Linked DNA regions of Azoarcus sp. KH32C. The protein of the gene in region 1 binds, or shares a complex with, the protein of each later gene. Links are inferred from orthologs where the notes say so. Each region holds a gene or a part of one and is shown on either strand. Other genes may lie near its edges.

Evidence for each region.
Region 2: the proteins of metK (region 1) and groL are in contact, whole or in part, in a cryo-EM structure (PDB 8P4O), measured with the Escherichia coli proteins. The link is inferred for Azoarcus sp. KH32C from one-to-one orthologs.

What each region holds. Positions count from the first base shown.
Region 1 is NC_020516.1:611,399-614,493, forward strand. The notes cover bases 62-2,837. They hold metK (methionine adenosyltransferase), read right to left. Parts: upstream 2,145-2,837; coding sequence 978-2,144; downstream 62-977. Other genes in these bases: AZKH_RS02705 (DUF2242 domain-containing protein), read right to left, coding at 62-204; AZKH_RS02710 (cytochrome P460 family protein), read left to right, coding at 417-911; AZKH_RS02720 (lysophospholipid acyltransferase family protein), read left to right, coding at 2,385-2,837. Also shown: more of AZKH_RS02705, read right to left, coding at 1-61; more of AZKH_RS02720, read left to right, coding at 2,838-3,095. UniProt on the Escherichia coli protein: Catalyzes the formation of S-adenosylmethionine (AdoMet) from methionine and ATP.
Region 2 is NC_020516.1:951,203-954,415, forward strand. What follows is about bases 126-3,019. They hold groL (chaperonin GroEL), read left to right. Parts: upstream 126-696; coding sequence 697-2,343; downstream 2,344-3,019. Other genes in these bases: AZKH_RS04305 (glutathione binding-like protein), read left to right, coding at 126-170; groES (co-chaperone GroES), read left to right, coding at 363-653; AZKH_RS04320 (response regulator transcription factor), read left to right, coding at 2,667-3,019. In the rest of the region: more of AZKH_RS04305, read left to right, coding at 1-125; more of AZKH_RS04320, read left to right, coding at 3,020-3,213.

The DNA.
Region 1 (3,095 bases):
GCTGTCGACCTGGTAGCCCTGCGAGAGCAGCGCGCGCCGGCCGACTTCGCACGCGGCCGCTGGATCTCGCTGGCTCCATGTGACGAAGGGCGATTCCGCCTTGAAGGTTTCGGCGCGGTAGGCGGGGGCCGGGGCGTGGGAGCAGCCGGTCAGCAGCAGTCCGCCGAGCAGCAGGGCAGGGGCGCGGCGCGCAAGATGAAACATGGGGAAAATCCGGGGCATGGCGATGCAATGAAGCAGTTTAGAGCATCCGGTGCGCCGTGGGTTCAAGCGAGATGATCGGTAACCGGTCTCTTGTAGCCTCGGCTTGCGTCAGGGAATAAAACGTATCGGTCGGCTGTTGTTTCGAAAGCGCCGGCCGCCAAGGGATGTCGCGGCGGCGCGCCGAAAACTTCCCCCAACGACGTGGATTCCCGATGACAAAAAAAGTCCTGATCCTTGCGGCGTCCCTCGCCGCGTTCTCCGGCTGCAGCTTAGCAGCCGACCCCGCTCCGAACGGCATCGTGCTGCCTGAAGGTTTTCGCCAATGGCAGGTGCTGTCGGTGCACCACCGTTCGGACAACACCACCTTGCGCGTCGTACTCGGCAACGAGGCGGCACAACAGGCCGTGCGCGAAGGCAAGACGAATCCGTGGCCGGATGGTGTCGTGCTCGGCAAGATGGTCTGGAAAGGCGTCCAGCACGACCGCTGGGCAACGGCGACCGAGCCGGGCGGCTTCGTCCACGCCGAGTTCATGACCAAGGATGCGGCGAAGTACGCCGCGACCGGCGGCTGGGGCTATGCCCGCTGGGTCGGGAAGGAGCTCAAGCCCTACGGCAAGGACGAGAATTTCGTGCAGGAGTGCCTGGGCTGCCACACGCCGCTGAAGGATCGCGACTACGTCTTCACGCATCCGGCAACGATGCCCTGAGGCAGGACGCCGCTGCGCATGTGGCAGGCAGGGCGGCGGAGACCACCGCCCTGCAGGTTGGGACGATTACAGCCCGGCGTCGGCGCGCAGCGCGGCGGCCTTGTCGGTGTTTTCCCAGGTGAATTCCGGCTCGTCGCGGCCGAAGTGGCCGTAGGCGGCGGTCTTGCTGTAGATCGGGCGCAGCAGGTTGAGCTCCTGGATGATCGCCTTCGGACGCAGGTCGAAGTGGCGCTGGACCAGCTCGACGATCTTCTCGTCGGCGATCGTGCCGGTGCCGAAGGTCTCGACCATCATCGACACGGGCTTCGCGACGCCGATCGCGTAGGCGACCTGCACTTCGCAACGGTCGGCGAGGCCGGCCGCGACGATGTTCTTCGCGACCCAGCGACCGGCGTAGGCGGCCGAACGGTCGACCTTCGACGGATCCTTGCCGGAGAATGCGCCGCCGCCGTGGTGGGCCGCGCCGCCGTAAGTGTCGACAATGATCTTGCGGCCGGTGAGGCCGCAGTCGCCGTGCGGGCCGCCGATGACGAAGCGGCCGGTCGGGTTGATCAGGTAGCGCACTTCGCCCTGCATCAGCTCCTTGGGCAGCACCGGCTTGACGATCTCCTCGATCACCAGTTCGGAGAGCTGCGCGTGCGAGACATCCGGGCTGTGCTGGGTCGACACGACGACGGTGTCGATCGCGACCGGCTTGCCGTCGACATACTTCACGGTGAGCTGGCTCTTCGCATCCGGGCGCAGCCAGTTCAGGCGGCCGTCCTTACGCAGCTCGGCCTGGCGCTGCATGATGCGGTGGGCGTAGTAGATCGGTAGCGGCATCAGCGACGGCGTCTCGTTGCACGCGTAGCCGAACATCAGGCCCTGGTCGCCGGCGCCCTGGTCGAGGTCGATGCCTTCGCCTTCATTGACGCCCTGGGCGATGTCGGGCGACTGGCGGTTGATCGCCGTCAGGATCGCGCACGACTTGTAGTCGAAGCCGATCTCGGAGTTGTCATAGCCGATGCGGCGGATGACGTCCTGCGCGATTTCCTTGTAGTTCGGGTGGGCGTGGGTCGTGATTTCGCCGGAGATCACGACGAGGCCCGTCGACACGAGGGTCTCGCATGCGACGCGTGCCGCGGGATCGTCCGCGAGAATCGCGTCGAGGATGCCGTCGGACACTTGGTCCGCGACCTTGTCGGGATGGCCTTCCGAGACCGATTCCGAGGTGAAGAGGAATTCCTTGCTCACTGAGCTGCTCCTGAAAAACAAAAATCCCCGGTGCTGTCCGGCGTTGCCGGCTCCGGGGATTTCGTCGAGCAGGCGACGCTTTAGCAGTACTTGTTTGTCGCGACCGGTTTGGTGCGTTCGCAACGCCGCCCTGCAAGTTGTCGTATTAACTCGGCGGCTAAGCGATAATTATAGCTTCCCTATTCAGTCGGTCAATTGCGCGTCGCCCGTCGGCTCGCACGGGGGCCGACGCTTGTGATCGTGACCGTCGATTTTCTCTTCCGTGTTCTGTCCCGCTTTTCGCTCGCCTGGCTGCACCGCCTGGGCGGCGTTGCCGGCTGGCTGACCTGGCGCTTCTCGCCAACCTATGCCCGCCGTCTCGAGGAAAACCTGACCCGTGCGCTGGGCCGCAAGGATCCCGCGATCCTGCGCGCCGCGATCCGCGAAGCCGGCCGCCAAGCCCTCGAATTGCCTTACGTGTGGCTGCGTCCGCAGGACGAGGTGCTGTCGCGCATCGTCCGCGTCGAAGGCGCCGAGCTGCTCGTGCAGGCGCGTGCGGACGGCGCCAGCGTGCTGCTGCTGACGCCGCATCTAGGCTGCTTCGAGATGTGCGCCCAGTACTGTTCGACGCATGGCCCGATCACGGTGCTGTTCCGTGAGCCGCGCAAGGCGGCGCTGGGGCCCCTGATGGAGGCGGGGCGCAAGCGCGGCAACATCAATGTGGCGCCGGCCGACGTCTCGGGCGTGCGCCGTCTCGTGAAGGCGCTGCGCGGCGGCGAGATGGTCGGCATGCTGCCGGACCAGGCCCCGGGGCAGGGCGAGGGCGTGTGGGCGCCGTTCTTCGGCAAGCTCGCGTGGACGATGACGCTCGCCGCGCGCCTGTCGGAAGTGAAGGGCGTGCGCGTGATCATGCTGTGGACCGAGCGCCTGCCGCGCGGCGAAGGCTACGTGCTGCGCCTGTCGGAGCCGGCC
Region 2 (3,213 bases), 340 kb from region 1 along the record:
AGTTCCCGAATCTGCGCCGCTGGTTCGACGCGATCGCGTCCCGGCCGGCAACCGTCCGCGCCTACGCCCAGGCGGAGCCGTACGCCAATCGTCCCGCCGTCACCGAGGAAAGCCGCAAGCTCCTCTTCGGGCAGACGGCGCAGAGCATCCGCCAGCAGTCGGGGCGATAGCCGCGCTTGCGGGCCGATGCCGGCAATAAAAATTTTCTCGTTTGCCCGTACTTGAAATCGCTTGGGGCCGTCCCTATTATTAGCACTCGTTGGCAGTGAGTGCTAACGGCCGCGGCACCTCCCATCCCGCGGCCCGCGCGAATTTTCTGCGGGCACCGTTCCCGCACTGTTGAAACAATAAGGAGTGAGTCAATGAAGATCCGTCCCTTGCATGATCGCGTGATCGTCAAGCGCCTGGAAGCCGAACGCAAAACCGCCAGCGGCATCGTGATCCCCGACTCGGCGGGCGAGAAGCCCGATCAGGGCGAAGTCCTGGCCGTCGGCAACGGCAAGATCCTCGACGACGGCAAGGTCCGCCCCATGGCCGTCAAGGTCGGCGACAAGGTCCTGTTCGGCAAGTACTCGGGCCAGTCCGTGAAGGTCGAGGGCGAGGAACTGCTCGTCATGCGCGAAGAAGACATCATGGGTGTGGTCGAGGCCTGAGCCTCCCTCCGCCCTGACAAACGAATTCAAGGAGCAATGAAGAATGGCAGCTAAAGAAGTCAAGTTCGGCGATTCCGCCCGTGCGCGTATGGTCGAAGGCGTCAACATCCTGGCCGATGCGGTCAAGGTGACCCTGGGCCCGAAGGGCCGCAACGTCGTGCTCGAGCGCTCCTTCGGCGCCCCGACCGTCACCAAGGACGGCGTGTCGGTTGCCAAGGAAATCGAACTGAAGGACAAGTTCGCCAACATGGGCGCGCAGATGGTCAAGGAAGTCGCTTCCAAGACCTCCGACATCGCCGGTGACGGTACCACCACCGCGACCGTGCTGGCCCAGTCGATCGTCCGCGAAGGCATGAAGTACGTCGCCGCCGGCATGAACCCGATGGACCTGAAGCGCGGCATCGACAAGGCTGTCATCGCCACCATCGAAGAGCTGAAGAAGCTGTCGAAGCCCTGCTCGACCAACAAGGAAATCGCCCAGGTCGGTTCGATCTCCGCGAACTCCGACGCCGACATCGGCGAGATCATCGCCCGCGCGATGGACAAGGTCGGCAAGGAAGGCGTCATCACCGTCGAAGACGGCAAGAGCCTGAACAACGAACTGGACGTGGTCGAAGGCATGCAGTTCGACCGCGGCTACCTGTCGCCGTACTTCATCAACAACCCGGACAAGCAGGTCGCGATCCTCGAGAACCCGTTCGTCCTGCTGTTCGACAAGAAGATCTCGAACATCCGTGACCTGCTGCCGGTGCTCGAGCAAGTCGCGAAGGCCGGCCGTCCGCTGCTGATCATCGGCGAAGACGTCGAAGGCGAAGCGCTGGCGACCCTGGTCGTCAACAACATCCGCGGCATCCTGAAGACCTGCGCCGTCAAGGCCCCGGGCTTCGGCGACCGCCGCAAGGCCATGCTCGAAGACATCGCCATCCTGACCGGCGGCCAGGTCATCGCCGAAGAAGTCGGCCTGACCCTCGAGAAGGCCACCCTGGCTGACCTCGGCCAGGCCAAGCGCATCGAGATCGGCAAGGAAAACACCATCATCATCGACGGCGCCGGCGAAGCCGAGCGCATCGAAGCGCGCGTCAAGCAGATCCGCGTGCAGATCGAGGAAGCGACCTCCGACTACGACCGTGAAAAGCTGCAGGAACGCGTGGCGAAGCTCGCCGGCGGCGTTGCAGTGATCCGCGTCGGTGCCGCGACCGAAGTCGAAATGAAGGAAAAGAAGGCCCGCGTCGAAGACGCGCTGCACGCCACCCGTGCTGCCGTTGAAGAAGGCATCGTCCCCGGCGGCGGCGTCGCGCTGCTGCGTGCCCGCGCCAACCTGACCAACCTGAAGGGCGACAACCACGACCAGGACGCCGGCATCAAGATCGTGCTGCGCGCGATGGAACAGCCGCTGCGCGAAATCGTCGCGAACGCCGGTGACGAGCCCTCCGTGGTCGTCAACAAGGTTGTCGAAGGCACTGGCAACTTCGGCTACAACGCCGCGACCGGCGAGTACGGCGACATGGTCGAGATGGGCGTGCTGGACCCGACCAAGGTCGAGCGCACCGCGCTGCAGAACGCCGCTTCGGTTGCCGGTCTGATGCTCACCACCGACTGCATGGTCGGCGAGCTGCAGGAAGACAAGCCCGCGATGGGCGGCATGCCCGGCGGCATGGGCGGCATGGGTGGCATGGACATGGGCATGTAATGCCCCGCTGATCCCTGCGATCATCGTCCGGGCGTTCGCGCCCGGCACGGACGGCCCCGCTTCGGCGGGGCCGTTTGCTTTTGGGGGCTCTCAGGACGTGCGAAATGCATTGGCGCGGGCACTGCAATGCGCGCAACATGCGGGGAAGCGTGTGATAATTACTCAGATATCCGAAAAGGCGGTCCGGAGCATCTGGCTGGTTGGCCGGACGCTCCGGGGGCGGAACGCGCTGGCGGCGGGTTCCGTCTCGTGACCGGTAAAAGGAGAACAGCGGGTGTGAATCTAGGCGTGCCCGCTTACACGCAACTTACATCCTGATTCCAATGCGGATTCTTCTGGCTGAAGATGATTTCGTCATCGCTGACGGTCTGGGCCGCGCCCTGAGGCGAAGCGGCTTTGCGGTCGATCACGTGGCGACCGGCGCCGATGCGGATACCGCTTTGGCATCGCAGCCGTTCGATCTGCTGATCCTCGACCTCGGCCTGCCGAAGCTGCCCGGCATCGAAGTCCTCAAGCGCCTGCGGGCGCGCAAGTCCGCAATGCCGGTGCTGATCCTCACCGCGCAGGACGGTGTCGACGATCGCGTGCGGGGTCTCGATGCCGGTGCCGACGATTACCTCACCAAGCCCTTCGCATTGCCCGAGCTCGAGGCGCGCGTGCGCGCGCTGACGCGCCGCGGCACCGGGCAGGCGCGCTGCATCGAGGTCGGGAGTCTCTCGTACGACCAAGCCGACCGGGTCGTGAAGATCAACGGCCAGGTGGTGGAGTTTTCCGCGCGCGAGGTCGGCCTGCTGGAAGTGTTCATCCTGCGGGTGGGGCGTCTCGTCAGCAAGGATCAGCTCGTCGATCACCTGTGCGGCTGGGGCGAAG